One region of the Pseudomonas sp. LBUM1672 genome, then DNA from elsewhere that is predicted to be linked to it. Evidence: predicted binding sites of a transcription regulator. Region 1 holds the regulator's gene; the other holds the start of a gene.
The links. The regulator sigma-54, encoded in region 1, starts transcription at its own class of promoters, with help from an activator protein. The targets are predictions, from matches to a motif close to ANTGGCATNNANNTTGCTNT.
Positions count from the first base shown of each region.

Region 1 (3,370 bases):
GCAACTCTGAAAGCTCAGCATCTGGCCAAGAGCTACAAGAGCCGCCAGGTCGTGCGTGACGTCAGCCTGTCCATCGACAGCGGTCAGATCGTCGGCCTGCTGGGCCCTAACGGCGCCGGCAAGACCACCTGCTTCTACATGATCGTTGGCCTTGTGCAGGCCGATCAGGGTCGCGTACTGATCGACGATCTGGACGTCAGCCACCAGCCGATGCACGGTCGTGCAAAGGCCGGTATCGGCTATCTTCCGCAAGAAGCGTCGATCTTCCGCAAACTCTCGGTTGCGGACAACATCATGGCCATCCTCGAGACCCGCAAGGAACTCGACAAGGCCGATCGTCGCAAGGAGCTGGAAAGCCTGCTGCAGGAATTCCACATCAGCCACATCCGCGACAACCTCGGCATGAGCCTGTCCGGTGGTGAGCGCCGCCGCGTGGAAATCGCCCGGGCACTGGCCACCAACCCGAAATTCATCCTGCTCGATGAACCTTTCGCCGGTGTGGACCCGATCTCGGTGGGCGACATCAAACAGATCATCTACCACCTCAAGGCCAAAGGCATTGGCGTGCTGATCACTGACCACAACGTCCGTGAGACCCTGGATATCTGCGAAACTGCCTACATCGTAAACGATGGCCAGCTGATCGCCGAAGGTGACTCCGCCACCATCCTGGCCAACGAACTGGTCAAGGAAGTGTATCTGGGCCACGAGTTCCGCCTGTAAGCGCTGACGTGTCTGGCTGGTTGTCCGAGCGCTCGTCTCGATAAAAAATCAATACTTTTTTATTGTTACAGCGCTCTAGGCAAACGCTGCAGTTTCGGGCATATAATTTGCTTATGTTTGGCGCTCCGGCGCCCTGTAGTGGATGGCGCATGTGCGCCGGCGAATAAGGTGTTAAGCCCCTGCCATGAAACCATCGCTAGTCTTGAGAATGGGCCAGCAGCTGACGATGACACCGCAGCTGCAACAGGCCATCCGCCTGCTCCAATTGTCGACCCTGGACCTGCAACAGGAAATCCAGGAGGCCCTGGAGTCCAATCCGATGCTCGAACGCCAGGAAGAAGGCGACGACTTCGATAACGCCGACCCATTGGCCGACAAAGCCGAACAGCTCCCCAACGCCGATGTTTCGGAACCCTCCTACCAGGAAACCGCCCCGACGGTGGATAACCTCGAGGAAGGTGACTGGAACGAGCGCATTCCCAACGAACTGCCTGTCGATACCGCGTGGGAAGACGTCTACCAGACCAGCGCCAGCAGCCTGCCCAGCAGCGATGACGACGAGTGGGATTTCACCACCCGCACATCGGCCGGCGAAAGCCTGCAAAGCCATTTGTTGTGGCAACTGAACCTGGCACCGATGTCCGACACCGATCGCCTGATCGCCGTGACCCTGATCGACTGCATCAACAATCAGGGTTACCTGGACGAAACCCTCGAGGAAATTCTCGAAGCCTTCGATCCGGAACTGGACATTGAACTGGACGAAATCGAAGCCGTCCTGCACCGCATCCAGCAATTCGAGCCGGCCGGCATCGGCGCCCGCAATCTGGGTGAATGCCTGCTGCTGCAACTGCGCCAGCTGCCCGCCAAGACGCCTTGGCTGGCCGAAGCCAAGCGCCTGGTCACCGACTACATCGACCTGCTCGGCAGCCGCGACTACAGCCAGCTGATGCGCCGCATGAAGCTCAAGGAAGATGAACTGCGCCAGGTGATCGAACTGGTGCAGAGCCTCAACCCGCGTCCGGGCTCGCAGATCGAGTCGAGTGAAGCCGAGTACGTTGTCCCTGACGTGATCGTGCGCAAGGACAACGAGCGCTGGCTGGTCGAGCTGAACCAGGAATCGGTGCCACGGTTGCGGGTCAACGCTCAATACGCCGGTTTTGTACGCCGCGCCGACACCAGTGCCGACAACACCTTCATGCGCAATCAGCTGCAAGAAGCCCGCTGGTTCATCAAAAGCCTGCAAAGCCGCAACGAAACTCTTATGAAAGTAGCCACCCAGATCGTCGAGCATCAGCGCGGCTTCCTGGAGTACGGCGACGAAGCGATGAAACCGCTGGTCCTGCATGACATCGCCGAAGCGGTAGGCATGCACGAATCGACGATTTCCCGGGTGACCACACAGAAATTCATGCATACCCCTCGGGGCATATATGAACTGAAATACTTTTTCTCGAGCCACGTCAGCACCTCCGAAGGCGGTGAATGCTCGTCCACAGCGATCCGCGCGATCATCAAAAAACTGGTTGCTGCGGAAAATCAGAAAAAGCCGTTGAGTGACAGCAAGATCGCTGGTTTACTGGAGGCACAAGGCATTCAGGTGGCTCGCCGCACCGTCGCCAAGTACCGCGAATCCCTCGGGATCGCGCCTTCGAGCGAACGCAAGCGGTTGATGTAGAGCCACGCCACAGCGTTCCAGTGGCAGGCATTTCTGCCTGCCGCTTTATGCACTGGCAACGAAGGAGAAGCTGTATGCAAGTCAACATCAGTGGACACCAACTGGAAGTGACCGAACCTCTTCGCACCTACATCGGCGAAAAACTCCAACGATTAGAGAGGCATTTCGACAAGATCACCAACGTGCAGGTCACGATGACGGTCGAAAAGCTCAAGCAGAAAATCGAAGCCACGCTGCATATTCCCGGCAATGAAGTGGTCGCCAACGCGGAGCATACCGATATGTATGCGGCGATCGACGCGCTGACCGACAAGCTGGATAAACAACTCAAAAAGCATAAGGAAAAGACCCAAAGCCTCCTCCAGGGCGCGACCGGTCGTTAACACTCCCTACCCATGATCCGACTTGAAAGCATCCTGACCCCCGGCCGTTCCCTCGTGAACGTGCCGGGCGGCAGCAAAAAGAAAGCCCTCGAGCAAATTGCCAACCTTATCCATAAAGAAGTCCCGGATCTGGAGATGCAAGATGTCTTCGAGGCTCTGATTGCCCGTGAAAAACTCGGTTCGACCGGTTTTGGTAACGGCATCGCCATTCCCCACTGTCGTCTGAAAGGTTGTACGTCGCCTGTCAGCGCACTGATGCACCTCGACGCCCCCATCGATTTCGACGCCATCGACGGCGCCCCGGTTGACCTGCTGTTCGTTCTGCTGGTCCCGCAAGCCGCTACCGATGCCCACCTGGAACTTCTGCGCCAGATCGCCAGCATGCTCGATCGCAAGGAAGTGCGCGAAAAACTGCGCAGTGCCCCGAGCAACGCAGCCTTGTATCAGGTTGTCCTGGACGAGCAGAACGGTCACTGATCATGCGCCTGATCATCGTCAGTGGCCGTTCCGGCTCAGGTAAAAGTACCGCCCTCGATGTTCTCGAGGACAACGGCTACTACTGCATCGACAACCTTCCCGCCGGATT
Region 1 is NZ_CP166781.1:979,307-982,676, reverse strand. It holds gene lptB (LPS export ABC transporter ATP-binding protein) at 1-723, shown strand, start outside; gene ACA053_RS04285 (RNA polymerase factor sigma-54) at 908-2,401, shown strand; gene hpf (ribosome hibernation-promoting factor, HPF/YfiA family) at 2,476-2,784, shown strand; gene ptsN (PTS IIA-like nitrogen regulatory protein PtsN) at 2,797-3,261, shown strand; gene rapZ (RNase adapter RapZ) at 3,264-3,370, shown strand, end outside.

Region 2 (3,370 bases), 960 kb from region 1:
ATGACCTTTGCCTGGGGCGCGACCAACACGGCCTATCGCAAGTTGTCCCGTGAAACCTTGCAGCAGCGTTTCGCCGGCAGCGGCATCATCACCCGCTACTACAACCCGGAAATCCACATCGGCGCCTTCGCCTTGCCGCAATACGTGCTGCAAGCGATCAACAAGCCAAGCAACGACTAAACTCAAGATGTACGCATAACCCCTTGTGGGAGCGGGCTTGCTCGCGAAAGCGGTTCTCCATTCAACAGTGATGTTGCCTGACAGACTGCCTTCGCGAGCAAGCCCGCTCCCACAGGTTCTGTGTTTTTCATACTTCTACGCGGTAATCCGTTTGAACGATCACTCAGGCCAAAAGTCCAGATGGTTGTAAGCCCATTTGCGGGTTTGTTCGAGGAGGCACTGATGCAAAAGTGGAAAATCACTTTCGTGGATGATCACGGTGAAACACTCGATGAAGTCTTTGAGTGCGAGGAATGCCCGGACAACGAGCAAGCCGCGAAACTCATCAAGGCCCGGCTCCTTCCTGTCGCCGCCGAACTGGATCTGAACGATCTGGAAGGGCGAACCGCCGACGCAAGCGTCAAAGATCTCAAGACCCAGAACAGCATACAAATCCTCGGCATCACGCCAATCTGAACAACACCTGTCTCATTCTTATCCAGGCCTTGGCAGCGCCTCTGTCTTGGGGCTACTCTGCAAGCGAGATCAGCGAACGGATCGCTAAGGTCTGGTCTTGTCAGCTACATGCTTGCTTCCCACCGGCAACGTTGTTGCCGCATCGCTCGCACCAATCGGTTGCGAGTGCCGGGAATACGGAAAGTCTATCCATCAAGATTGAGGGGGACGTTTCATGAGCACAGCCTATCAAGAAGACATCAGCAGCAGCGTGTTGCGCCGCATGAAAGAAGGCGGTTTCGATTTCTCACGATTCCATCCCATCGAGTTCTACGCCATTTTCCCGGACGAGGAGCGGGCACGCAGGGCGGCAGGGCAATACAAGGGTGAATCGTTGAACGCGCAAATCAGTGTGCGCGATGACGGCGCATGGGCGCTCGAACTGAGCAAAGTCATGTACGCCACCTACGATGACATCGGCGATTTCGAACAGGGTTTCGAGGCGGTGGTTGAGCCTCTGGGCGGTATCATCGAAGGGTGGGGCGTCAAGCAGGAAGTACGAGGGCGACTCGCATAACGTTATGAACAGTGACAACGCTCAGCAACGGCTGACCTTCGGGTTGGCCGTTTTCGTTTATGGCGCCCGGAACATCCCCTCGGCAAAACCCTGAAACAAGAATCCGACGCAAAAAAAACCGCCTGAGCAGGCGGCTAAAGGGAAGTTTTGGTCAGGTTTTGCAGCGAATGCGCGGATTATCCGCAGCGCCGGCCGGGCAGTGAAATCAACTCTGACTATGCTGGTGATAGGCGACAACGTCGCCTTGCAATGAAGCGGGGGCGATCAGGTTGAGGCGTTTGCTGCACAGGATTGGTGCGGTGCAAACGGCGTGATTATCCAACTGGTTGATAACAAAGCGTTTCTGCCGATGGCACGGGCCTTGCGAAGCCTAGATGTCCGGGTGACAAGGAGTACGGCATGATCCGCACCTATTTTGATGAGATGTACGATGCCGGCGGCCAGGTCCGCCCGCATTATCGGGAGTTTGCCCGTTGGCTGGCCGAGACGCCTGACGAGCTTTTGGCACAACGGCGACGCGAGGCCGATCTGTTATTTCATCGCGCCGGGATTACTTTCACGCTCTACGGTGATGAGCAGGGCACAGAGCGCCTGATTCCTTTCGACACCATCCCGCGCAGCATCCCCGCCAGTGAATGGCGGATCGTCGAGCGCGGCTGCATCCAGCGGGTCAAGGCGTTGAACATGTTCCTCGCCGACCTCTACCATGAGCAGCGCATCATCAAGGCCGGCATCATTCCGGCCGAGCAAGTGCTGGCCAACGAGCAATACCAGCTGGCGATGCAAGGGCTCGATCTGCACCGCGATATCTACTCGCACATCTCCGGCGTCGACCTGGTGCGCGATGGTGACGGCACGTACTACGTGCTCGAAGACAATCTTCGTACACCCAGCGGCGTGAGCTACATGCTCGAAGACCGCAAGATGATGATGCGGCTGTTCCCCGAACTGTTTTCGGCCCAGCGCATCGCGCCGATCGATCATTATCCGAACCTGTTGCTCGACACCCTGAAAAGCTCCAGCCCGATCGATAACCCGAGCGTAGTGGTGCTGACGCCGGGTCGCTTCAATAGCGCGTTTTTCGAGCATGCCTTCCTGGCGCGGGAGATGGGCGTCGAGTTGGTTGAGGGCGCGGACCTGTTCGTGCGTGACGACAAGGTGTTCATGCGCACCACGGACGGGCCGAAAGCCGTCGACGTGATTTACCGTCGCCTCGACGATGCGTTCCTTGATCCGCTGGCGTTCAACCCGGACTCGATGCTCGGCGTTCCAGGGCTGCTGTCGTCTTACCGCTCTGGCAACGTGGTGCTGGCGAACGCCATAGGCACCGGGGTGGCGGATGACAAGTCGGTGTATCCGTTTGTCACCGACATGATCCGTTTTTACCTGGACGAAGAACCGATCCTGAAGAACGTGCCGACGTTCCAGTGTCGCAATCCTTCTGAGCTTTCCCACGTACTGGCCAATCTTCCAGACCTGGTGGTCAAGGAAACCCAGGGCTCTGGCGGGTACGGAATGCTGGTGGGGCCGGCGGCGACCGCGGCGGAAATCGAGTCGTTCCGCGCACGGATAAAAGCCAAGCCCCACGCGTACATCGCGCAACCGACGTTGTCGCTGTCGACCTGTCCGACCTTTGTCGAAAACGGCATCGCGCCACGTCACATCGACCTGCGTCCGTTTGTATTGTCTGGCCGCGAAACCCGGGTTGTGCCCGGTGGTTTGACCCGTGTCGCCCTGCGTGAAGGCTCCCTGGTGGTGAATTCCTCCCAGGGCGGCGGCACCAAGGACACCTGGGTAGTCGAGGATTGAAGGAAGCTTGCCATGTTAAGTAGAACTGCCTCGGATTTGTATTGGATGTCGCGTTACCTGGAGCGGGCGGAAAACCTCGCACGGATGCTCGACATCAGTTATTCGCTGTCGCTGATGCCACAGGATGGTCGCGGCGACGGTCTGCACGAACTGGCCATGCCGCTGCTGATCACCGGCACCCTGGACGATTACCTCGAGCGTCACGGAGATTTGCACGCCGAACGGCTGCTGCATTTCTTCGCCCTGGACGCGGCCAACCCGGCGAGCATCTACAGCTGCCTCGGCGCAGCGCGGGCCAGTGCCCATGCGGTGCGTGGGCGAATCACCGCCGACATGTGGGAAAACATCAACGCCACCTGGCTGGAAATT
Region 2 is NZ_CP166781.1:1,939,611-1,942,980, forward strand. It holds gene speE (polyamine aminopropyltransferase) at 1-180, shown strand, start outside; gene ACA053_RS08800 (hypothetical protein) at 403-636, shown strand; gene ACA053_RS08805 (ribonuclease E inhibitor RraB) at 851-1,192, shown strand; gene ACA053_RS08810 (circularly permuted type 2 ATP-grasp protein) at 1,592-3,001, shown strand; gene ACA053_RS08815 (alpha-E domain-containing protein) at 3,014-3,370, shown strand, end outside.
Region 2: ACA053_RS08810 (circularly permuted type 2 ATP-grasp protein) is a predicted target of sigma-54. The motif match lies at 1,541-1,560, and genes of this name have one in related genera.